Regions from separate parts of the Gilvimarinus sp. F26214L genome, predicted to be linked through region 3. Evidence: predicted binding sites of a transcription regulator. Region 3 holds the regulator's gene; each other region holds the start of a gene.
What was found. Region 3 encodes sigma-54, which starts transcription at its own class of promoters, with help from an activator protein. Its sites were predicted from a motif close to TGGCACANNNNTTGCNNT; they were not measured.
Positions count from the first base shown of each region.

Region 1: glgC (glucose-1-phosphate adenylyltransferase) is a predicted target of sigma-54. The motif match lies at 4,304-4,321, and genes of this name have one in related genera.
Region 2: ACURWW_RS02805 (TorF family putative porin) is a predicted target of sigma-54. The motif match lies at 4,001-4,018, and genes of this name have one in related genera.

Region 1 covers NZ_JBTIYG010000001.1:238,459-246,389, forward strand. The annotation lists gene ACURWW_RS00980 (PQQ-dependent sugar dehydrogenase) at 1-1,049, shown strand, start outside; gene ACURWW_RS00985 (hypothetical protein) at 1,307-1,477, shown strand; gene ACURWW_RS00990 (ChaB family protein) at 1,588-1,842, opposite strand; gene ACURWW_RS00995 (succinate dehydrogenase iron-sulfur subunit) at 2,294-3,010, shown strand; gene ACURWW_RS01000 (CBS domain-containing protein) at 3,118-3,543, opposite strand; gene glgC (glucose-1-phosphate adenylyltransferase) at 4,544-5,851, shown strand; gene ACURWW_RS01010 (alpha-1,4-glucan--maltose-1-phosphate maltosyltransferase) at 6,002-7,931, shown strand, end outside.
Region 2 covers NZ_JBTIYG010000002.1:119,999-127,929, forward strand. The annotation lists gene rep (DNA helicase Rep) at 1-109, opposite strand, end outside; gene ACURWW_RS02785 (glycosyltransferase family 2 protein) at 415-1,347, shown strand; gene ACURWW_RS02790 (cold-shock protein) at 1,595-1,804, shown strand; gene ACURWW_RS02795 (YifB family Mg chelatase-like AAA ATPase) at 1,903-3,420, opposite strand; gene ACURWW_RS02800 (accessory factor UbiK family protein) at 3,496-3,738, opposite strand; gene ACURWW_RS02805 (TorF family putative porin) at 4,130-4,834, shown strand; gene ACURWW_RS02810 (P-II family nitrogen regulator) at 4,980-5,318, shown strand; gene ACURWW_RS02815 (ammonium transporter) at 5,365-6,633, shown strand; gene glnK (P-II family nitrogen regulator) at 6,830-7,168, shown strand; gene ACURWW_RS02825 (DUF523 domain-containing protein) at 7,198-7,878, opposite strand.
Region 3 covers NZ_JBTIYG010000009.1:113,786-121,716, reverse strand. The annotation lists gene mgtE (magnesium transporter) at 1-747, opposite strand, end outside; gene ACURWW_RS11875 (HPr family phosphocarrier protein) at 834-1,103, opposite strand; gene rapZ (RNase adapter RapZ) at 1,179-2,093, opposite strand; gene ACURWW_RS11865 (PTS sugar transporter subunit IIA) at 2,279-2,743, opposite strand; gene hpf (ribosome hibernation-promoting factor, HPF/YfiA family) at 2,788-3,078, opposite strand; gene ACURWW_RS11855 (RNA polymerase factor sigma-54) at 3,286-4,776, opposite strand; gene lptB (LPS export ABC transporter ATP-binding protein) at 5,098-5,823, opposite strand; gene lptA (lipopolysaccharide transport periplasmic protein LptA) at 5,829-6,359, opposite strand; gene lptC (LPS export ABC transporter periplasmic protein LptC) at 6,343-6,969, opposite strand; gene ACURWW_RS11835 (KdsC family phosphatase) at 6,962-7,498, opposite strand; gene ACURWW_RS11830 (KpsF/GutQ family sugar-phosphate isomerase) at 7,526-7,931, opposite strand, start outside.

The sequences.
Region 1 (7,931 bases), on a different contig from region 3:
TTACCTTGTTGCGCGACAACGACGGGGACGGCGTTGCGGATGAACGCCATGTTTTTCTGGAGAACCTTCACTCTCCCTTCGGCATGGCCCTTGTGGACGAAAACCTTTATGTGGCCAACACTGACGCTTTACTGCGTTTCACTTACAGCGCCGGGCAGGAGCGAATAGAAGAGCAGGGAGAAACTCTGGTTCGACTTCCCGCCGGCCCCATCAACTATCACTGGACCAAGAATGTGATTGCCAGCCCCGACGGATCAACTCTTTACGTGTCCGTCGGCTCCAACAGCAACGTGGCCGAGAACGGCCTGGAGAATGAGGAGGGTCGCGCCGCGATCTGGGCCGTGGACCGGGAAACCGGAGAGCACCGAATCTTTGCCAGCGGCCTGCGCAACCCGGTGGGCATGACCTGGGTGCCACAAACGGAGCAGCTGTGGACAGTAGTGAATGAGCGGGACGAACTGGGCAGTGATCTGGTACCGGATTTCATGACCTCGGTTCAGGACGGCGCCTTCTATGGCTGGCCTTTCAGCTACTACGGGCAGAACGTCGATGAGCGAGTCGAGCCCCAGCGGCCCGACCGGGTCGCCGAGAGCATTAAGCCTGATTACGCGCTCGGCGCGCACACCGCATCCCTCGGGATCGTGTATACGGACAACAGCGACAGTCTTCAACATTACGGAAGCGGCGTCTATATCGGGCAGCACGGCTCGTGGAACCGCAAGCCCTTCAGCGGTTATCGGGTGATCTTTGTTCCGTTCAGTGAAGGCAAGCCCCTGGGAATGCCGAAGGAGGTACTGACCGGATTCCTCAACGATAAGGGTGAAGCGATGGGCCGCCCGGTGGGCGTGGTCATTGATGGCGAAGGTGACCTGTTGGTGGCCGACGATGTGGGGAATACCGTTTGGCGAGTGCGCGGCACTGACGGTCGCGGCATGCCGATCTCCAGCAGTAATATCTGGCGAGTTGCAGAGAACCGACCCCGCGCCGGTTCGGATTTACAGCCCGCGTTTAGCGGAACTCGTTCTCGACAAACTGCTCCGCCTGAATGAACCGAGAGCCGTGGGCGCGACCCGCTTGTAAATTCTTCCCGGGCTTTGGGCCTTTTGTAGATTGTGCAAGCAAAGTTTGCATTCAGGCGGGGCTGCTGGCGCGCATATCCGAATGTGTGGCGCCAAATGTTTCTTGAAGCCGGCGTAATCGCCTCAGCAACGAACCATATGTAAAAAGGGGCGACAAAATGGCGCCCCTGGCATAAGGGTTGCAACTTCGGTTGCTCTTTCCAAGCACACAGCTAGTAGGTATTCACATGGTTACAAAGAACGAAATGGTCGCAATCCTCGCCGCCCTCACTACCGATTTCGACAAAGCAAGCAAACCGCGCGAAGAGCTCGACCGCGAGACCGAAAACCACGACAAAGCCTACATGCTTCGCAAGGACTCCGTACATCAGGAGCAGCGCAAAAGCGTTCGCGTCTGATTCCGTTTACCCTTTCTCTGACCTTCACAACTGAGCCGCTCGCGGTTCCGTTCGCCGCCACCCTGCGCTAGCGCCGCTTCAGGCGCTTCGCAGGCGGCAGTGTCCGACATTTAGTTGCGGACGGCAGCGCTCACGGAGTCCAGCACCCAGTGGCCCCGCTGGTCCCGGCTACACTCCCGTTTGACGGTTTCCCACGCTATCCGGCTGGCGGTCACCTGCCGACTGTCGTCCCGATCATAGCGATCCTGGGCATAGCGGTAAGTTTCCCAGGCGTGATTGTACGCTTCCCTGTAGATGTCTTGCGCCTCCGGCGACAAATAGCTCTGCACCCCGCGCGGCAATTGCGCGTTGCTCGCATATCCCATGGTCCTGCTCCTTTACTTCCTTGTTGTGGTTGAGACTTCCCTGAATATTCCATTCTCGTCGCTGGCGATTGACTCCGCCAAGAGCGCAAGCTGCAGCCTCCGGCAACTCGACCCGCGCCACGTTTTCCGAATTTTGACAACTGCGTCAAAAAACAGCAGGGCTTGAGGCAAACACCATGCCACGCGTTCGCAGGCGAAGCCCCGGGAAAACACAGGTCATTCCGGCACTCACATGGCTGAGATTGCCCAAATACACGATTGAAGTCAGCAAACCCTTGTAAAAACATCCCTCCTGGGTCAACCTCCTGAAAAGGCAAACGCGGCCGTGAGGGGCTCCTCCGGAGCGCGCGTCGCTGCGCGCCTGATGGTGTGCATCCTGCAGCGCCCTCAGTCGGAAGAAGTCTTTCTTAACATTTCTCGCATCACAACTAACTTTTGAGCGTCCGAAATCATGGAAACCTTTGCCTGCGAAATCTATCGCTACAATCCGGAAACAGATCCCAAGCCCCGTATGCAGCGTTTCGAAGTGCCGGACAGATTCCGCTACTCCATGGTGCTGGACGTGCTGGAGTACCTGAAGACCCAGGACACCACACTCACGTTTCGGAGATCCTGTCGCGAAGGGGTTTGCGGGTCCGACGGGATGAACCTCAACGGAAAGAACACCCTTGCCTGCACCACTCGCTGTAATGACCTGCTCAGCGGCAAGCGCAAACTCATCATCCGTCCGCTGCCCGGCATGCCAGTCATTCGAGATCTCGTGGTTGATCTGAGCCTGTTCTATGAACATTACAAAAGCGTCAAACCCTGGCTGATCAACGACGAACCGGAACCCGCCATCGAGCGACTGCAATCGCCAGAGGAGCGGGAACGACTGGATGGACTGTACGAATGCATCCTTTGCGCCTGCTGCACCTCCTCCTGCCCGTCCTGGTGGTGGAACCCGGAGCGGTACGCAGGGCCGGCGGCCCTCCTCTGGTCCAACCGGTTTCTCGAGGACAGCCGCGATACAGGCGAGCGGGAAAGGCTGGATTTTTACGACCAGGATCCACACACCCTTTACCGCTGCAGGGACATACAAAACTGCACCTACGTCTGTCCCAAGGGGCTGAACCCGATGGGGGCCATCAGCGACATCCGCCGACGGATGTTACAGCGCTCCACCTGACTGGGATCTTCAACGGCCCGAGCGGCACGGGGACACCGAGGTGCCGGCACCCCGTCCACCCCGGGAGCCTTTTTTTGTCTTAGGTCCGAAGCCCGGACGATCAGCCCTCAGTGATAGTGCCGACAGGCGCGTGCCACCTCCTCTGCAATACCACTTTCCTCGTCGCAGTGGTCGGCAATATCTGACAGGCTGATCACTCCCACCAGATCTTTGTCCTGCGGGTTGTCGAGCACGATGAGACGCTGCACCTCCTGTTCCCGCATGTTCTTCAGAACCTCGCGGATATCATCGTCCTCCATACAGTAGAGCACTTCCTGGGTTTCCACTGAGCTGACCGGATCGTCCGGCGACTTACCGTCTGCCAACACCCGCACCGCCAGATCGCGGTCGGTGATCACACCGATCAAACGGTCGTCCTTGGCGATGGGAACAAAGCCCGTGTCCAGTTGCTTCATGTGCTGAGCGCACTCACGCACAGTGGCGTTGGCGGCGAGAATATCGGGTTTTTGCGACATTGCTTGTTTGACTTGCATGATCATCTCCTTGCTAACGAAGTAAGCGGCCGCAGCCGCAGTCGGCGGAATCCCCGGGTGCGGCACGCTCAGGCCGCTATCGCCTCGCACTCTTCCTGCGCGCGGCGACATGCCTTTGCACAAGCACGACAATGGTCGTAATCGTGCTTTTCACAGTGCTCGGCACAGCGCGCGCAGACCTGTGCGCAAGCCCGACACAGGACGGCGACCGATTCGCTTCCTCGAGCCAGTGCGGCAGCCGTAACCCTGCACATATCAGCGCAATCCAGGTCCGATCGAATACAATCCACCAGGCTTGCAACCTCCGATTCTCTGAGGCAGTCCGCCGCGCAGATGTCGCAATATGTCGCGCATTCCACTAGTGCGCTGAGGCTGGCGTTGAATGGCTGCGTCATTGGCATCTCCATACTGTGGGTTTCATTGGGTGATCTTGTGATGTTCTTCGGTCGCGCGGGTCGCGCCTCGCCCGGTTCGTAGCAAGGGCCGATCCAAACCGCGACCGGGCTAAGCGCACTTCTGCGGACAAAAAATCTCATTCGAAGATTTCCTGACGGCTGAAGTTATTCAAGGTGCCGGACGGCAGCTCATTGGTCTTTTGCTGAAACTTTCAAGCGCCAAATGTGTAAAGTTTTCAAGGGCGGAGATCTTGTTACACAGCTGTTTGGTTGACCCGCCCGCCAGTTCTCTCTTCGTCCGGCAACAGGTGAAGATAAAGACCCTGGACAATGCCTCCTTAATGCTTTCGTCTAAATCAAAATTCGGGCAAAGATTTTGCTAAAGCCTTGGGGCCTCGCGCCTCGGAACCACGCCCAACGGCGACACCAAATTCCAGGCAGTGAGCGAAGGTTACAGGTGATCGGGCATGAGCTCGACCATCATTCAAGTGCTTTGAGTCGAACCCCTTCATTGGATGAAGGAGGCGGCTGCAGGGAGGAGCCAAAGAGTTGTACCAGCTTAGCGTTCCATCCCCAACACATCAGCATTCCACTGAGGTAGGACCGTGACTAACACAATCGACCCGAGAAATTTCAACACAGTAACCCGCGACACCCTGGCCCTGGTCATGGCTGGCGGCCGCGGAACCCGTTTGAAGGAGTTAACCCTGCAGCGGGCCAAACCCGCCACCCCTTTTGGCGGCAAGTTTCGCATTATTGACTTCACCCTTTCCAACTGCATCAACAGCGGATTGTGCCGCATTGGTGTTCTCACTCAGTACAAGAGCCACTCACTACTGCACCATCTCCATGCAGGCTGGAGTTTCCTGCACTCCCGCTTCGGTGAGTTCGTACGGATCATGCCCGCGGACCAGAACGAATCGAACAGTTCCTGGTACAAGGGCACCGCCGATGCGGTTTACCAGAACATAGAGTTTATCGAGACTCACCGCCCTAAGCGGGTACTGGTTCTGGCTGGCGACCACATCTACAAAATGGACTACGGCCAAATGCTACGGGACCATATCGAGACCGGAGCGGATTGCACTGTCGGCTGCGTGGAAACGCCCATCGAGGAGGCCACCGAGTTTGGCGTCCTCCAGGTCAATCCCCGCCGGCAGGTTTTCAAGTTCGAGGAGAAGTCGCCGACCCCAACACCCATGCCCGGTAACCCCGGGATTGCTCTGGCGAGCATGGGTATCTATGTGTTCGAGACAGACTTCCTCCTACGGGAATTGAAGCGTGACGCGGCGGACCCCCATTCGAGTCACGATTTCGGCAAGGACATTCTGCCGCGCATCATCAACACCGGGCGGGTGACGGCCCATCGATTCCGCGACCTGTACGATGACAATCGGCCGGGATTCTGGCGCGACGTGGGCACACTCGACGCTTACTGGAAAGCCAACATGGAACTGTTGGACGTCACGCCTGAATTCAACATGTACGATGAGCAGTGGCCCATCTGGACGTGCCCGGAACAGCTTCCACCCGCCAAATTCGTGCTCAACAATAGCAGCGCCCGCGGGATGGCGGTGGACTCGCTGATCACCAGCGGGTGCATCATTTCCGGGGCCAAGGTGGAACGCTCCGTCTTCTTCGAAAGCGCGAGGGTGGGTAACCGCAGTACAGTGAAGGAATCTTTGATCCTCCCAAGTGCAGAAATCGGACGCGACTGTCGGATCAGCCGGGCGATTATCGACTCCAAGTGCAAAGTCCCGGACGGCATGGTGATCGGGGAGAACCCGGCCCAGGATAGCCGTTACTTCACGCGCACCCAGGACGGAGTCGTGCTGGTGACCCAGGACATGCTCAACGCCTTTCAAGCCGAACTGGAGGCTCATAAGTCCCCGGCCATTGACCTCACAGCCTGATCCGGCAACCGGCCGACAGAACGCATCAGCAACAACACAAGCTTCGGCTTGTGTTGTTGTGTTGGGTTCCCGGAATCCCGCCGGACGAGACCGGCTAACGGTCGCTTTGCTGCGAGGCCAGCACCGGAATGCTAGGAAACCAGTGACAACATGAGCGAATCTCCATTGACGAACCTCCGGGCTCAAGTGGATCCGGCCATGCTCAAGCCCCGGGTTATCATCCAGGATGTCGCCCCTTGCGTGGATGGCGGACGCTATCCCGCCAAGGCCACCGTCAATCAGGCCATCACCTGCAGCGCCACCATATTCATGGACGGTCACGATCGTTTGGCCGCCCGCTTGCTCTATCAGGAATCCACGGGGGACCGATGGCGGAGCCGGGTCATGCACCCGCGCGGGAACGACCGCTGGGAGGCGGTGCTGGTGCCCGGCCATACAGGTCTCTGCAAGTTTCGAATCGAAGCCTGGTTCGATCAATGGGCCACGTTCTACGATGAGGTCGCAAAAAAACACCGCGCTGGCGTACCGCTCCAGGTGGAACTGGAAGAAGGACGCATGCTGCTGCTCGCCGCCCGCCACTCGCCGCGCCATCACGCGCGGCCTGACCGCCATGACGCCGATTACCTCAGCGAGGTCATTCAGGGGGAAGACGAGTATTCCATCGAGGAGGCTTCGGCAATCGTTGCCGCGGCTCTGCAGGACTTGCAGGAGGCCGAGGAATCACGCGACTCCGGGCAGAAAGTTCGCATCATGCTTGACCAGCAACTCTTCAGAGCCATGGAGGCCCTCGAAGAGCGCCGCTTCTGCACTGGAACGCGGCAGAATTTCAGCATCGACGTGGAGCGGACTCGCGCCGGATTCGCCAGTTGGTACGAGCTGTTTCCCCGATCGGTCACCAACGACCCGGCAAGACACGGGACATTCGAGGATGTCATCGGGCGCTTGCCTGCCATCGCGGCCATGGGCTTCGACGTCCTGTACTTCCCGCCGATTCATCCGATCGGTCTGACAAATCGCAAGGGGCGTAATAACGCAGTTCAGGCCCGCGAGGGGGAGCCCGGGAGCCCCTATGCCATCGGCAGCCCGAAAGGCGGCCACGACGCTGTGCTGGAAGAACTTGGCGGTATTGAGCAGTTTCGCCGCCTGCGCGTGGCGGCCGAAGACTTCGGGCTGGAGATTGCTCTCGATTTTGCCATTCAGTGCTCCCCGGACCACCCCTGGCTTCGGGACCACCCGGACTGGTTCTCCTGGCGTCCGGACGGCACGATCAGGTACGCGGAAAATCCGCCCAAAAAGTATCAGGACATCGTCAACGTCAACTTCTACTCCGCTACTGCGCTTCCCGATTTGTGGGAGGCCCTGAGAGATGTTGTGCTGTACTGGATATCGGAAGGCGTAAAGATCTTTCGTGTGGACAACCCCCATACCAAACCGCTTCCTTTCTGGGAATGGTTGATCTCCCAGGTCCGTGGCGACCATCCCGAAGTCATTTTTCTTTCCGAGGCCTTCACCCGGCCCGCAATGATGTACCAGCTTGCAAAACTGGGCTTCAACCAGAGCTACACCTATTTCATATGGCGCAACAGCAAACAGGAACTGACGGACTACCTGCTGGAGCTGAGCAGTACTGAAGTACGCGACTATTACCGACCCAATTTTTTCGTTAACACGCCGGATATCAATCCCTACTTTCTCCAGAGCTCCGGGAGACCGGGATTTCTGATTCGTGCTGCCCTGGCGACCACCCTCTCGGGCCTGTGGGGAATGTATAGCGGCTTTGAAGTGTGTGAATCCGCTGCCCTGCCCGGCAAAGAGGAGTATCTGGACGCGGAGAAGTATGAGATCAAGGTACGCGACTACTCCGCACCCGGGAATATCGTCAAGGAGATCAGCCGGCTGAACCATATCCGCAAGGAGCACTCTGCCCTGCAAACTCACCTGAACGTACGTTTTCTTGAGTCCCACAATGACCAGGTAATCTTCTACGCCAAGTACACCCATGATCTGGACAACCTGCTACTGATCGCCATCAGTCTGGATCCTCACCAGAGCCAGGAAGCGTGGCTCGACGTTCCCTCAG
Region 2 (7,931 bases), on a different contig from region 3:
TCTTGTGGGTGATTACACTGGTTTTGCCGCTGCCGGCGCCGGCCAGCACCAGGCAGGGGCCGTCCACGTATCGAACGGCGCGGCGTTGGGGGGCGTTGAGTTGGGTCACAAATTACTACGATGTGGTGGGTTGCAGCCCCATTGTAGCAACTGGCCTGCGCCAACATCACCACCAGGGCCGCAAAATGCTGCCTAACGGTCCCAACCGAGGCCGGGCAGCCGGCAGAAGCGGAGTGGATGTTAACAGCCCGGTGCCGGAGGTGTATCATTGCGGCACTCGCGGCCCACAGGAATCCGGCGGCGGGTGGACGTGTCGGGGCCCTTGGGGAGTGCAGGGTGTACGGCGCAGTCAAGCTGTAAGGCTGGGTCCCGGGCGACATCGCGGGTGGGCCCGGCAATAACAATAATCCTGGAATGGGTGAGCATTTGGATCAAGTTCTAGTTACTGTGGTTACGGCGAACTTCAACGGTAGTCGCTATCTCGCCCAGGCCATTGAGAGTGTTCGCGCCCAGACGCACGCCAACATCGAATATGTCATTGTCGACGACGGCTCTACTGACGGGTCAAGGGACCTGATCGAGGATTACTGCCGCAAAGACCCCCGAATCAAGGCCTTTTTGCTGCCGGAGAACCAGGGAGTGGCCCGCGCACGCAACACAGGCATAGAGAATTCACATGGCAAATACGTCACCTTTCTCGATTCCGACGATGAGTGGATGCCGAACAAGCTGGAAAAACAACTTGAACTATTTCGCAGGCATCCCCGCGCGGGGTTGGTGGTGACCGGTGCGGCGGTTATCGATCGCGACGGTCACACGGTGGAGATCCAAAAGCAACGGAAGAAGCCGATGCAGGGCGCGGTCAGTCTTTACGACTACATCGCAGGGAAATGTCTCTTGTCCATCAACGCCATGACCCGGCGGGAATGTCTAGAGAAAAGCGGCCTCTTCAATCCGAATTATGTGATTGGAGAGGACTACGAGTTGTGGATGCGAATTACGCGCGACTACGAGTACTACTATCTGGAAGAACCGCTGCACCGTTATCGGGTTCACGGCGACAACGCTACCCGCGACAAGTTGTTCAACCGCGAATCAAAAATCAGGATCCTCGAAGAGAAGGTCGCCAACAACCCCGACCTTCTGGATGAGCTCGGGCGCGGCTTCAAACACATCATGCAGCGCAAATACAACTCACTCGGTAAAGCCTACTTCAAGGCCAACCGGCTCTCGGAGGCCGATACTTGTTTCCGAAAAGCTTCGCAGCTCCGCAGCAGCCTTGCGCAGACAATCAAAGCACGCGTCTGGCAGCTTGCACTGAAGTCGCGCCAGAGGGGTGCTATCTGAGCTCGTCCTTCCCGCATATGTATTTATGAGACTCTGCCTCATCCGCTCAGCGTTGTGGTTCCAAATGTGTTTGACAGCTCTCCGGGAAGCTCTATAATCGCCACCAGCTTGAAAGTACGCCCCTTGTTTATGCACACCACAGACGTCCAGTCTCATCCGGTTCTTCATAAGTAAGTCTCAGCAACACTTCCAGCAAAACCGGCCTCTCCGAGGTCACCTCTACTTTTTGAACGAATAGGATGACACTATGTCTACTTCCTCTACTGGCACTGTAAAGTGGTTTAACGAATCCAAGGGCTTTGGTTTTATCGAACAGGATTCCGGTCCGGACGTTTTCGCCCATTTCAGCGCCATCGTCGGCTCCGGCTTCAAAACCCTGGTCGAAGGTCAGCGCGTCCAGTTTGACGTGACCCAGGGGCAGAAAGGCCCCCAGGCGGAAAACATCGTCGCTCTTTAAATGCTCTTCCCGCACCCGCGGGAGTCAAAGCGAACAAAAAAGGCAGGCTCGAAAGAGTCTGCCTTTTTTATTGCGTCTCATGTTTTTTGCCGGGCGCTTCAGGCCGGAGCTGTGTCTGCCCGTGTCCGCCGATCCAGGCTGCGGTAGCTCAATGCTTCGGCCAGTTGTTCACGGCCGATGTGCTCCTTTCCTGCCATGTCCGCCAACGTGCGCGCAACCCGCAGGCACCGATGATAGGCACGCGCGGATAAACCCAGTCGCTCCATTGCGTGTTCCAGCATCGTCCGCATCTCATCGTCGAGCGGACACACGCGTTCCAGCTCCCGACCCGCGAGCTCGCTGTTGCTTTTGCCCTGACGACTGACTTGCCGCTCCCGACTGGCAACGACCCGTGCCTGAATGCGGGAGGATTCGTCCCCCGCTTGCGCTGATTGAAAGCGGCGTGTGTCCACCGCGTTGACAGGCACCTGCAAGTCAAACCGGTCCAGCAACGGCCCGGAGATCTTGCGCCGATAACGCAGCACCTGATCCGGCGTACATCGGCAACGGTCGTCCCCCGCACCCAGGTAGCCGCAGGGGCACGGATTCATCGCCGCGACCAGTTGGAAGCGGGCAGGGAACTCCACCTGAGCGTTCGCGCGGGAAATGCAGATCTGTCCCGACTCCAGCGGTTCACGAAGAACCTCCAGAACCTGGCGTTGGAATTCGGGCAGCTCATCCAGAAACAGAACGCCCCGGTGGGCCAGGGAAATCTCCCCGGGCCTGGGATTGCTGCCGCCGCCCACCAGAGCCGCTGCCGAGGCAGAATGATGGGGCGCGCGGAAAGGGCGCTGCAACCAGTGGCGGGGCGCTGCGCCCGTAGCCACCGAAGCGATCGCGGCGGCCTCCAGAGCCTCGGTTTCGCTCAAAGGTGGCAAAATTCCGGGGAGCCGGCTGGCCAGCATGGTCTTACCGGTGCCGGGCGGACCGTAGAACAGCACGTTGTGGCCGCCGGCCGCAGCCACCTCCAGCGCCCGCTTGGCTTGCGCCTGCCCCTTGACCTCAGACAGATCCGGGTAGTCGGTCAATGATGCGGATGAGTTGAACCGGGCCCGTGGCAAATCTTCCCGCCCGTGCAGCTGGGCGCAAACTTCCAGAAGGCTTACAGCCTTGTAGACCCGGGTGGTACGACAGAGCGCTGCCTCCTCGGCATTGCTGTCGGGGAGTATCAGCGCGCGGCCTTCACGACCGCAGGCCATGGAAGCGGGCAGCGCGCCGCGAATGTGTCGCAACTGACCCGACAGCGCCAGCTCGCCGAGAAACTCAAAGCCAGCCAGTGCATCGGGAGGAATCTGCCCCGAGGCCGCCAGAATGCCCAGCGCGATAGCGAGGTCATAGCGGCCGCCTTCCTTCGGCAAGTCGGCCGGAGCCAGGTTGATGGTGATTCGCCGGGCGGGAAATTCGAAGTGACTGTTCAGCAAGGCGCTGCGAACCCGATCCTTGCTCTCCTTTACCGCAGTTTCGGGCAGGCCCACGATGGAAAGGGCCGGTAAGCCGTTGGAAAGGTGTGCTTCCACCGTGACGAGCGGCGCATCGATACCGGCCCGGGCACGGGTATAGACGAGGGCGAGAGACATTTGCGTTCCTGCAGATTATCCATGTTGTTTTGTGCAGACGGCTTCGTCGATGCCGGCTGCTTCGCCGAGTGCGGTTTATTCCCCTGTCTTCTGCCCGGCTTGATCCAACTCGGCAACTTTTGCTTCGAGGGCTTCCAGTCGCTCGCGGGTGCGCAGCAATACTTTTGCCTGGGCGTCGAACTCCTCACGGGTGACCAGATCCATGCGTGACAGGGTCGACTGAACCAATTGCTTCACGCGCCGCTCCACCTCTGGAGTGGCGCTGTCGAAAAAAGCCGAGGCACGGTCAAAAAGATCGTTCAAAGGGGCTTTGCTCATGGGTCAATTCAGGCCTGGTTGCGCGGGCATTTATTCTAGCGCGGGAGACCCGTTTTTGCGACTTGGGCGGCGCGCCTTTCGGACTTCTCTTCCAACTTCTTCAACTTCCTTTCCACAGCTTCCTCCCGACCTGTTTCGATTGCGCCGTTCTGGTGCACCGGCAGGAGGGCGCCCCAACCTGGGGCTGAATGAGGCCCCCAAATACAAAGAAATAAACGACATTTCGAAGCTAACCCTCTGATCCCCCGGACGTTTCTTCCACTGGCACGGCCCCTGCTATAGGACTAACGCAACGACAACACATGAGCTTGCAATGTGTTACCGCACCATGGCGACGCGCGATCGAGGGAGTGTCGGCAACGCTCTACAAGCAAACATCGGAGAGAAAGAAATGAAGCTATCGAAGAAACTGGGCATTTCCCTGGCAGCGGCCTCGCTCGGCACCTCACTCGCGTATGCGCCGCTCGCGAGTGCGGAGGTGGACCTGGCGGCTTCCGCCGGCGTCGCCAACCTGTACCTCTGGCGGGGGTTTGATGTTGGCCAGGGGGACGCGGCCGTATTCGGGGACATCACCGCGAGTGCCGCTGGCTTCTACGGCAGCGTTTGGACATCCAGCGGCGATGCCTATGCCGGGATGGAGTACGACCTCATCGTGGGTTACGGACAGGAAGTGGGTGACTTCGTTTTCGACCTCGCCCTGGTGAGCTATGTCTACCCTTCCTCGCACATCGATCCGACAGTGAACGACACCGAAATTGGTGACTGGGTGGAGGCCATTCTGACCGTAGGCTACGGCCCCTTGAGTCTTTCCTGGTACGAAACCCTGGAGGCGGCGGACAACAGCTACGCGCTCGGTGAGGACTACAACTACTACACCCTCGGGCTGGACCTGGGGAGCTTCTCCTTTCTGGTGGGTCACCACGACTACAACGACGATTTTACCGACGAGGAAACTCATCTGGACGTGAGCTATGCGTACAACGATCGCATGAGTTTTACCCTGAGCAAAATGATCGACGACGGGGATGGTGACGGCGCGCCGGCAGATGATGACCTGCTCTTTGTCCTGAGCTACACCCTGCCCATCGATCTCTAGCGGGTAGCGCTTGAGCCCAAAACGGGCTCAAGCGAACGCGGCGGTTCCGCAAACTCCCAACGACATGTTGCGTGCGCACTGTGCAACGCAACCCAAACGCCAGGCGCAGCGTGCAAGCAATAACTCGAACCCAGAGGAAACCAACATGAAACTGATAACCGCGATCATCAAGCCCTTCAAGCTTGACTCCGTACGCGAGGCCTTATCCGAAATCGGCGTGCAGGGGATCACCGTGACCGAGGTAAAAGGTTTTGGCCGGCAAAAAGGCCACACGGAACTGTATCGGGGTGCCGAGTACGTCGTCGACTTCCTGCCCAAGACCAAGCTGGAAGTTGCCGTCGGTGACTCGCAAGTGGACAGCGTAGTGGACGCCATCTGCAAGGCGGCGCACAGCGGGAAGATCGGCGACGGGAAAATATTCATATCCGCCCTGGATTTCGTCATGCGCATCCGCACCAGCGAAACCGGCGAGGACGCCCTCTGAAACGACCCCAAACTCAAGGCCATAGCGACAACCCGGAGATCCTCCTATGGAACTACAGAATCAGATTTTTGAACTCCAGTACGCGCTGGACACCTTTTATTTTCTGGTGTGCGGTGCGCTGGTGATGTGGATGGCCGCAGGCTTTGCCATGCTCGAAGCCGGCCTCGTCCGATCCAAGAACACGACCGAAATCCTCACCAAGAACGTGGCACTGTTCGCGGTGGCGTCCACCATGTACCTGATCTGCGGCTACAACTTCATGTATGGCGGGGGCTGGTTCCTGTCCGGTGTGGAGACCGTGGCAGGCCTGGACGTGGAAGCCGCGCTGACCGCCTCTGCGGAGAACGGTTTTGGCGGCGACTCGGTCTACTCGGGCGCAGCCGACTTCTTCTTCCAGGTGGTGTTTGTGGCGACCGCCATGTCCATTGTGTCCGGCGCGGTTGCAGAGCGCATGAAACTCTTCGCATTTCTGGCCTTCGCAGTTGTAATGACCGGCCTTATCTACCCGCTGGAAGGCGGCTGGACCTGGGGTGGCAACGAAGTGTTCGGCCTCTACTCATTGAACTACAGCGATTACGCCGGCTCGGGCATCGTTCACATGGCCGGGGCCGCCGCGGCGCTGGCGGGTGTACTGGTGCTCGGCTCCCGGAAAGGCAAGTACGGCCCGAACGGAGAAATCAACGCAATTCCCGGCGCGAACCTTCCCCTGGCAACCCTGGGGACTTTCATCCTGTGGTTGGGCTGGTTCGGCTTCAACGGCGGCTCCACCCTCAAGCTGGGCGGAATCGAAGTCGCCAACGAAGTGGCGAACGTGTTCCTGAACACCAATGCCGCGGCCGCCGGTGGTTTGATCGCCGCACTCATCGTGGCCCGGATTCTGTTCGGCAAAGCCGATCTGACCATGGCGCTCAACGGTGCCCTGGCGGGACTGGTAGCAATTACCGCCGAACCTGCCGACCCCAGCGGTCTGGCTGCATCCATGATCGGCGCTGTGGGTGGTGGCCTGGTGGTATTCAGCATCGTGGCACTGGACAAGTTGCGCATCGACGACCCGGTCGGCGCCATCTCTGTGCACGGGGTTGTGGGCTTATGGGGGATATTCGCAGTGCTTCTGACCGACTCGGAGGCGACTTTTGTCGGCCAGCTCGTGGGTGCACTGACGATCTTTGTCTGGGTCTTCTCGGCGAGCCTGATCACCTGGTTCATCATCAAGGCGATCATGGGAATCCGGGTCACTGAAGAAGAAGAATACCAGGGGGTGGATTTGTCCGAGTGTGGCATGGAGGCCTACCCGGAGTTCACCAAGTCAGCCTGATGAACTAGGGTCGCCGCTTCGAGCGGTCCGGCACGATACCTCACCTGCCCGGCGTTCGCGCCGGGTTTTTTTCAGTGGGCCGTACACGAAGCCGGGACCACTGGAGACTGCGCGGCGGCTCGTGTATCTTAACTCCCGTGCATGCCCACCAGCCGACAGGCGCCTATCGAATTTTCGAATGCTAAAGGGAAGGTCGATGAAACTGATTACTGCTGTTATCAAACCGTTCAAACTGGACGATGTCCGGACGGCACTCTCCGAAGTGGGAGTGCAGGGCATGACCGTGACGGAGGTGAAGGGCTTCGGCCGTCAGAAGGGTCACACCGAGTTGTACCGCGGCGCCGAGTATGTGGTGGATTTTTTGCCCAAGGTGAAAATCGAACTGGCGCTGGATGACGCGATGGTGGAGCAGGTGGTTGAAGCCATCAGCAAGGCGGCCCACACCGGCAAGATTGGCGACGGCAAGATATTCATCAGCCCCCTGGACGAGATCATCCGAATACGGACAGGCGAGACCGGAGTCAACGCAGTCTAACAGGCTGCCAGCCCGAATCTATTCATCCTCTACTTTCGCTTCCAATACCGCAGAAGCCGCTCGCCGAGAGCGGCTTTTTTGTTGTCGGGGTCTGCATTCAAGAGCAAATCCCGTAGCACAAGGTCCCTTCCCTCCGTCCCCAGTTCCGTGTGCAACCAATCGAGCAGGTCGTCGTGGCTGCGATCGCCGTGGCGCTCTCGATTGACCGCGCAGCAGGCGGTGAGAAACCGAAAGCATTGAAGTTCATTTTGCAGTTGCGTCTCCTCGACACAGGCCAGCCACGGGGCTGAAGATTGCAGCGCTCGCGCAAATAAACCACTGTCCAGCTCGGTCCGGCCGTCCGCATATCGAACCGGCGTCGAACCCGAGCCGCAGCTCGGAGAGCGGCTCTTGAAAATAAAGCCGCTCAACGCGTCGCTCTGATTGGCGACGTAACGGTCCGCCGTGACCACAAGAGCTTCCGTCACGTCCAGGCTGACATTGTCCACGCCGAGCGCGCGCACCCCTGTTGAGGTGGCGATCAATTCCACGGGCGGCCGGGGCACTCCCAGACCCGCTTCCAGCTCCGGGCAGACACTCGCCAGCTGTGCGTGGGCTCCGAGGGTGTCGAGTACCAGGTCCTGGCGCTTGTCAGTCCCGTCGTAACGCACCGGACTCCCGCTGAGGCAGGCACTAAGTCCGATGACGATCGCTCTGTGTTGATCGTTCACATCTCCTCCTGATTGGAACCCCGCTCCCATGAGTACTCGGGCATCCGGTGGTC
Region 3 (7,931 bases):
GCGACCAAGAACCTTGCCGCTGTCGTCCACGACCGGGGCCGAGATCCAGTCGTGATACTCGAAGAGGCGGGCTACTTCTGAATCGAACATGTCCGCGCGGATGGGTTCCACGTCGGTCACCATGACTTCTCGCACTGTGATGCTCGGATCGGTCGTGAGGAGCTTGCTGATCGGCAGCAGGCCCAGAAACTGATCGTCCCGGTTGACCACGATCAGGCTGTCTGTCGAGGAAGGCAGCTCATCATGGCGGCGCAGATAGCGAAGCACCACGTCCAGGGTCAGGCGTGGACGTACGGTGATCAGGTCAGAGCTCATCAGGCCGCCAGCAGTGTCGCCACTGTAGGACAGCAATGATTCCACCCGCAGGCGATTCTGTTCGCTCATGGCAGCCAGAACCTGGCGGATCACCCGGTCCGGGAGCTGTTGAAGGATGTCCGTTACGTCGTCGTCATCGAGGCTTTCGGTAACAGCGGCCAGCTCTGCGAAATCCATGCGGCGGAGAAAGTAGCCGCGCACATCTTCCGACATTTCCTGGAGTACTTCGCCCTCCAGTTCCTTATCCACCAACTGCCAGAGAATGATCCGTGATTTGGGGGGCGATGATTCGAGCAGATGGGCGATTTCCACCGGACGCAGGCCGTTGAGCATTCGGCGGATTGGTTGAAATGCCCCGCTTTCGAGCGCATCGAAAATTTTCTCCAGTTGATCCTGGGTCTGGGTCTGCAGCTCTTCAGCGGGTGTTTGCATAGGCGCGCGTCGGTACGGAAGGCGAAGTGACGCGTAGTTTACCGAAACGCCGGTGCAAATTCGAGGTGAGTGGTGGAGGAAGAGGCTTACTCTTCCTCGTCGAAACGTTCATTGATGAGTTTTTCAATCGCGTCCATCGCATCCTGCTCATCGTCGCCGGTGACGGATACAGTTACCGATGTGCCCCGGCTGGCTGCGAGCAGCATCAACGACATTACACTCTTTCCATCAACTGTTGATTTGCCGTTGGAGACCTCGACGGTCGAGGAAAACTGTCCGGCGGTTTTGGCGAGTTTGGTAGCCGCCCGGGCGTGCAGGCCCAGCTTGTTGACGATTGTTATCTCTCTCTCAATCATGCGCGTGGAATCTTGGTGGGGGAAATTACCGGCAAGCAAATCAGCTCGGTACGGGATAGAGCAACCCTCGTGCCCTCAACGCTCTCCGGTGGACACCGGTTCGGTTTCGACGGGCTGAGCCGCATTATGGCTGAGTTTCAGCTCGCGATGCCGGACCTGAACCGAGTCGTAGAGTTCCGAAAAGTGCCGGTAGAGGCGATCGCAAAGGTAGACGGAGCGGTGCTGGCCACCCGTACACCCCACGGCAATGGTAATGTAGCTGCGGTTGTTTGCGGCGAATCGTGGCAGCCAGCGGGTCAGGAAAGCTTTGATATCTTCTTCCATTTCCGCCACTTCGGCCTGATCGCTCAGGAATTCGGCCACCGGCCGTTGCAGTCCGTTGTAGGCACGCAAATGGGGTTTCCAGTAGGGGTTGGGCAGACAGCGCACATCGAAAACCAGCTCTGCATCCACTGGCACGCCGTATTTGAAGCCGAAGGACTCGAAGAGAATCGACATTCCGGTGCCGCTGTTGCCCGCTACCCGAATCTTTACCAGATCCCGCAGCTCGTGGAGGCTCAGGTTACTGGTGTCGATAACCAGGTCCGCGATGTTGGCAATCGGCTCGAGTAGCGTGCGCTCGATTTCAATGGCCTTTTGCAGGTCCGTGGCCCGATCGCTCAGGGGGTGTTTGCGCCGGGTCTCGCTGAATCGCTGAAGTAACACGGAGTTACGCGCATCCAGGAAGACCACTTCGCATTTGAGCCCGAGGGTCTCGTCGCTGTTGATGATCTGGGGGAACTGCTTCAGGTCCTGCCAGGTATTCCGCGCGTCGATGCTGATGGCAAAGTTCTGCTTGCTGCCCGCCGGCAGGCTCTCGATGTGGGTCACCAGTTGTGGCAGAAGGCTCGCAGGGAGGTTGTCCACACACGTAAAACCGGCGTCCTCCAGCACGTGAAGGGCCGTACTCTTGCCGGAACCCGAATGACCACTGATGACGACGAGTCGCATTGCTCCGCTTCCTGTGAATCCTGAATCAAGACAGCTCTCGGACATCAATCAGTCCGACGGTCAAGTTTAGGGGACCGCGCGGATTTAGGGAACCTCCGGATATCCCAGCACTGTTTCGGCGATCCCGGCAGGGGCGACTTGGGTTGGGCCGCCACTGGCGGTCCGTACACGGGCCGTTGAATCTCTCACTTGACGGTGGAAAAAACCGCAACGGTGCGGTCGTAGAGGGCCTGGTCGCTTTCGGCGGCCCGGAGCTGCTGCAGGTTTTCAGACTGTCCGAAAGCCTGGGCGAGTGCTGCCAGAATCTGCAGATGCTGCTCTTGTGCCTCGTTGGGTACGAGGAGAACGAAAACGATATCCACCGGCGCGTCGTCCACCGCTTCGAAGTCAACGGCTTCCTCCAGGGTGATGATACCGCCCACGGCGTTGGCACAGTTCTCGACCCGGCAATGGGGAATGGCGATGCCGTTACCGATCCCGGTGGAGCCCAGGCGCTCGCGGGCAATGAGCTGCCGGAAAAGTTCATCGGCGTCCAGCGCCGGGTAATCGGCGGCAATCAATCGCGCCGCGAGCTCCAGAACGCGCTTTTTGCTGCCCCCCTGGATGCGATTGCGGCAACGGGAAGGGCTAATGAGTGTGCTGAGTTCCATAGTCGACATCGCTCAGGGCGGGCAGTGGGTGTTGACCAGCCCGGCTAACGGAAGTTGTTCAGTTTTTCCTTGTGTTTGATCAGCTGGCGGTCCAGTTTGTCGGAAAGCAGATCGATGGCTGCGTACAGGTCATCGGCGCTGGCGTCCGCGAAAAAGTCCTTGCCGCTGGCGTGGACGGTAGCTTCCGCTTTTTGCTCCAGCTTGTCCACCGAAAGGATGACGTTAACGCTGGTTATGCGGTCATTGTGGCGTTCCAGCTTCTGCAGCTTGCTTTCGGTGTAATCCTTGATTGCGGGAGTCAGGTCAAGCTGGTGACCGCTGGTGTTGATCTGCATAGTGTCGCTCCTGCTGAACGTTGGTCAGATCCTGCCGTGAAGGGGCGGGCCTCGACCCTAGATTAGCAAATACTGCGTACTTGTCTGCACCGTTTCGTCAGTTTACTTGCTCTACCTCAACAGATGTTAGCAGACTCCCTCGCCCCTCCCAAGAGGAGAGGCGTTGGGGGCAGGTCGGGGGTGGGAAGCGGAACGAAAACGCCCGATTCACACGAGCCGTTTGCGCTCGTTCGAGGGGGGGATGGACAAGGATTCCCGGTATTTGGCGATGGTGCGCCGGGCGACCTGAATCCCTTGCTCCGCCAACAGTTCCGCAATCTTGCTGTCGCTCAGGGGCTTGCGGGGGTTTTCCGCAACAATGAGCTTTTTGATGATGGCCCGGATAGCCGTGGAGGAACATTCACCGCCTGTGTCCGTGCTCACGTGGCTGGAGAAAAAGTACTTGAGTTCGAAGATGCCCTGGGGAGTATGCATATACTTCTGGGTGGTCACTCGGGAGATGGTGGACTCGTGCATGCCCACTGCTTCCGCCACGTCGTGCAATACCAGCGGCTTCATGGCTTCGGCGCCGTAGTCGAGAAATCCCCGCTGCTTTTCCACGATACAGCTCGCAACCCGGAGCAGAGTCTCATTGCGACTTTGTAAACTTTTCAGGAACCAGCGTGCCTCCTGAAGGTTATCGCGCAAAAAGGTATTGTCGCTACTGCTGTCCGCACGCTTGATCAGGCTCGCGTATTCGGGATTGATGCGAATCTTGGGGGCAATCTCGGGATTGAGACGGACGGCCCAGCGGTCTTCTTCCTTGCTCACAAATACGTCGGGTACGACGTATTCCGTGTCGCCGGAGTTGATCAGGTCACCGGGCCGCGGGTTGAGCTGCTGAATCAGCAAAATGGTATCGCGCAGTTCCGGTTCCTTGAGTTTGGTCTTGCGCATCAATTGCTTGTAATCGCGGGAACCAAGCAGGGTCAGGTGATCCCTGACCACGGTCATCGCTTCCTTCAGATAGGGGGTGTCCGAGGGCAGTTGGCGCAGTTGAATCAGCAGGCACTCCTGCAAATCGTGCGCTGCAACGCCGGGAGGATCAAACTGCTGAACCCGGTGCAATACCGCTTCCACTTCGTCGAGTTCCAGATCTTCAATGGATTCGATGAGGCCGCTGTAGATATCGTTGATATTGCTGGTGAGTATGCCGTTGGGGCCCACTGCATCGACAATGGCCATGGCGATGACCCGATCCTGATCGGACATGGGCGTCAGGTTCAGTTGCCACATCAAGTGGTCAAACAGTGATTCGGTGCTGCTGCGGCGGGACTCGAAATCGAAATCGTCGTTTTCGCCGGACCCGGAGGAGTTGGGCGTGGAGGTGGGCTGGTAGATTTCATCCCAGCTGGTATCCACGGGCAGGTCGTTGGGGATGTCCGATTCCCAATCACTGCTATTGAGGTCTTTTTCCGAGAGATCAGGGCTGGCTTCGTCGCGGGCCTGATACTCCTCGGAGGTCTCCGTGTTCTTCTGGGAGTCGCCGCCCTCGTTGCCTTCTTCTTCCGTGACTTCCAGCATGGGGTTGGAGTCCAGCGCGTCCTGGATTTCCTGCTGGAGATCGAGGGTGGAAAGTTGCAGCAGGCGAATTGCCTGCTGCAACTGTGGTGTCATGGTGAGCTGCTGGCCGAGTTTGAGTTGCAGAGACTGTTTCATGTCTGTTCGCAACCCCGTTTTGTCTGATCGCCGCTGAATACTTCAAAAGACAACAACATCATTCTTGCAACTACCTCTGCAAATTCTCTCATGTGTCCAGCCTCCGCCAGCTCGAAGAGCAGCGCGTAGACATCCCCCTCGCCGGGAGCCAGTCGATATGAGACCGGCCCGCCGCAAGTAGATCGGACAGTTTGTATGGATACGCCCTGAGGCGTGAGTGAGTTGCCGGTCTAGCTGTCTGGACAGGCTACAACGGGAGGACGCCTTTGACAAGCAATATGTATGCCTGTACGCGCCAACTTTTCAGGAGAGGGTAGGGGCTCAGAGTCGGAAGTTCTGGCCAAGGTAGACTTCGCGAACCTTGGGGTTGCCAAGCACCGCTTCCGGATTGCCCGATTCGATGAGCTGACCCTCGCTGACGATATAGGCCCGCTCGCAGATGTCCAGGGTATCGCGCACGTTGTGGTCGGTTATGAGGACGCCGATGCCCCTTAGTTTCAAGTGTTCAATGATCTGCTTGATGTCGTGGACTGAGATGGGGTCGACCCCTGCGAAGGGTTCGTCCAGCAAAATGAATTCGGGATCAGTGGCCAGCGCGCGGGCTATTTCCACCCGGCGCCGTTCGCCGCCTGAAAGCGCCATCCCCTTGCTGCCGCGCAGGTGAGTGATATTGAATTCCCGCAGCAGTTCATCGGTCTTTGCCAGACGCTGTTTACGGTTTAACCCCTGGCGTGTTTCCAGGATGGACAGGATGTTGTCCTGCACGCTCAATTTGCGAAAAACCGAAGCTTCCTGGGGCAGGTAGCCCAGGCCGGCTCTGGCCCGGTCGTGCATGGCAAAGCGGGTAATATCCAGCTCGTCGATCATGACTGACCCGCGCAGGGGCTTGATCAGTCCGGCGATCATGTAGAAGCAGGTGGTTTTACCGGCCCCGTTGGGCCCGAGCAGCCCGACGATCTCGCCGGTATTCACCTCGAGGGACACATCGGATACCACTTCGCGTCCCTTGTAACTCTTGGCCAGGTGGCTGGCGTACAATCGAGGCATGAAGCTCAGAGCCCGTTGGTCGGCGAGGGAGTGTTTCCAGCCGGTTGGGCCGGACGCTCGGTAACGCATGACCCCATCATTTTCGCGGTAGACTCCGTGAGATTGAACTCTATCCGCTCGCAACGGGAGACGATCCCTGCCTGTTCCACGACCGCATCGTCGACCACAGCAACGGTCTCCACCTGGGCCTGGAGTTCATATTCGATCCGCTTGCCCTGAGCAATTACCGGAGCCTGGTCCGGCTCGGGCTGCTGTTCGAAGATTGCGGGCGAGCCAGTGGCAATAACCTTTTCAATGACTTCACCTTTTCGGTGCACAACCAGCTCGTCGGATTCGATGCGCAAGGAGCCCTGAGTCAGTTTGACGTTGCCCTGATACACCGCAACGCCTTTCTTGAGATCCAGGTTCGAGGTGTCGAAGCTCAGGTTGATTTGCTGCTGGGAGTCGGTGGGTAATCCGAAGGCGAGCGGCGGACCGGCGCAGACGAGAGCCAGGCAGAGCAGGGGTGCTGCCGCTTGTTTAAGGGTTGGGCTCATAAATCGTGCTACCTTCGGAAAGAATGGCAAAGTTTTCCTGTTCCAGGTCGGCTCGCATGCCCGTGCCGCGGGCAACGCTGCGCGGGTTGGTCATGATAACAAATTGATCGGTTTCGGCCACTTGCGTTTGGGGATGGATCAACAGCTCGCTGGTGGTGATTACGGTGGGCCCGGCGGGGCCTTCCTGCCAGACCCGCACGTCTTCCTGCAGCAGAACGAGGTCGCCGTTTGCACTGGAGCGACCTTGCCGGGCACTGGTGTACCACGGCGCGGTGCCACCGGGATAGAAAGTGAAGAAGGGTGCTTCAATCGCGGTGTAGGCCGCTTCGGAATCGGTCTCGCCGGCCGGCTGAAAATGAGACATCCGGTCTGTGGTGAAGCGATACTCGACCTCTCCGGCTGCGTTGTACTGCACGGTCCGGACACCCGTTAGATAGCCGGTCATCTGCACGTCCGGCGGCCCAGCGAGAGTCGCATCCGGTTGAAAAACCTCGGGTGGCGAGTCCAGGAGCAGAACGCTGACCGCGATCAGCCCCAGAACCGCGGCTATCGTCAGCCAGTGGCGGGGCAGGCCCGGTTTGCGGGGATTGCCTGCGTCTGCCTCAGCCAAGATATTTCTCCAGAGCGGCCTGGTAGGTTCCCTGGGCTTGCATGATCAGATCGCAAACCTCCCGCACGGCCCCGTCCCCCCCACGGCGCTTGCTCTGCCAGTGGCAGCGGGCGCTGACTTCCGGGTGGGCATTGGCCGTGGTCAGCCCCAGCCCGACCGCGAGAATGGGCGGCAGGTCGGGATAATCGTCGCCCATGAAGGCAACCTGATCGAGGGTCAGCCCTTCCTGGTCAGCGATCTTCCGAAGTGCTTGCAGCTTGTCGGGGCTCTTCTGGACGAGGATCTCCACGCTGAGTTCCCCCGCGCGGCGGGCCACCAGCGCGCTCTCCCGCCCGGTGATAATGCCAACCTTCACCCCGCTTTGCTGCAATTGCTTGATGCCAAGGCCATCGAGAATATGGAAGGCTTTAAGTTCTTCGCCGCTGTTCGAGAAGTACAACTGGCCTGCCGTGAGGACGCCGTCCACATCCAGAAGCAGGAGTTTGATCTTTTCCGCGCGTGCTGCGAGATCCGCTGTGATTTCGCTCATGTTGTGGAGAAACCTTGGGGGAAATATTTATAGTACGCCTGCACGCAGAATGTCGTGCATGTGGATGATGCCGATCGGGTGGTGGTCTTCTTCCACGACCAGGGCGGTGATCTTCCGGTCTTCCATGAGACCAAGTGCTTCGGCTGCGAGCATCTCCTTGTGCACAGTTTTCGGCTTGCTCGTCATGACGTCGCCGATCGAGGCGTGGTTGATATCCACCCCGTGATCGACGCTGCGCCGCAAGTCGCCGTCGGTAAAGATTCCGATCAGCTCGCCTTCTTCGTCCACAACCGTGGTAAGCCCCAGCCCTTTCTCGGTCATGACCACCAGTGCGGAGGGAAGCAGGGTGTCCCGATTGACCTGGGGGATTTCGGCGCCGCGATGCATCAGATCCTCGACCTTTACCAGCAGCTTGCGACCCAGAGCGCCACCG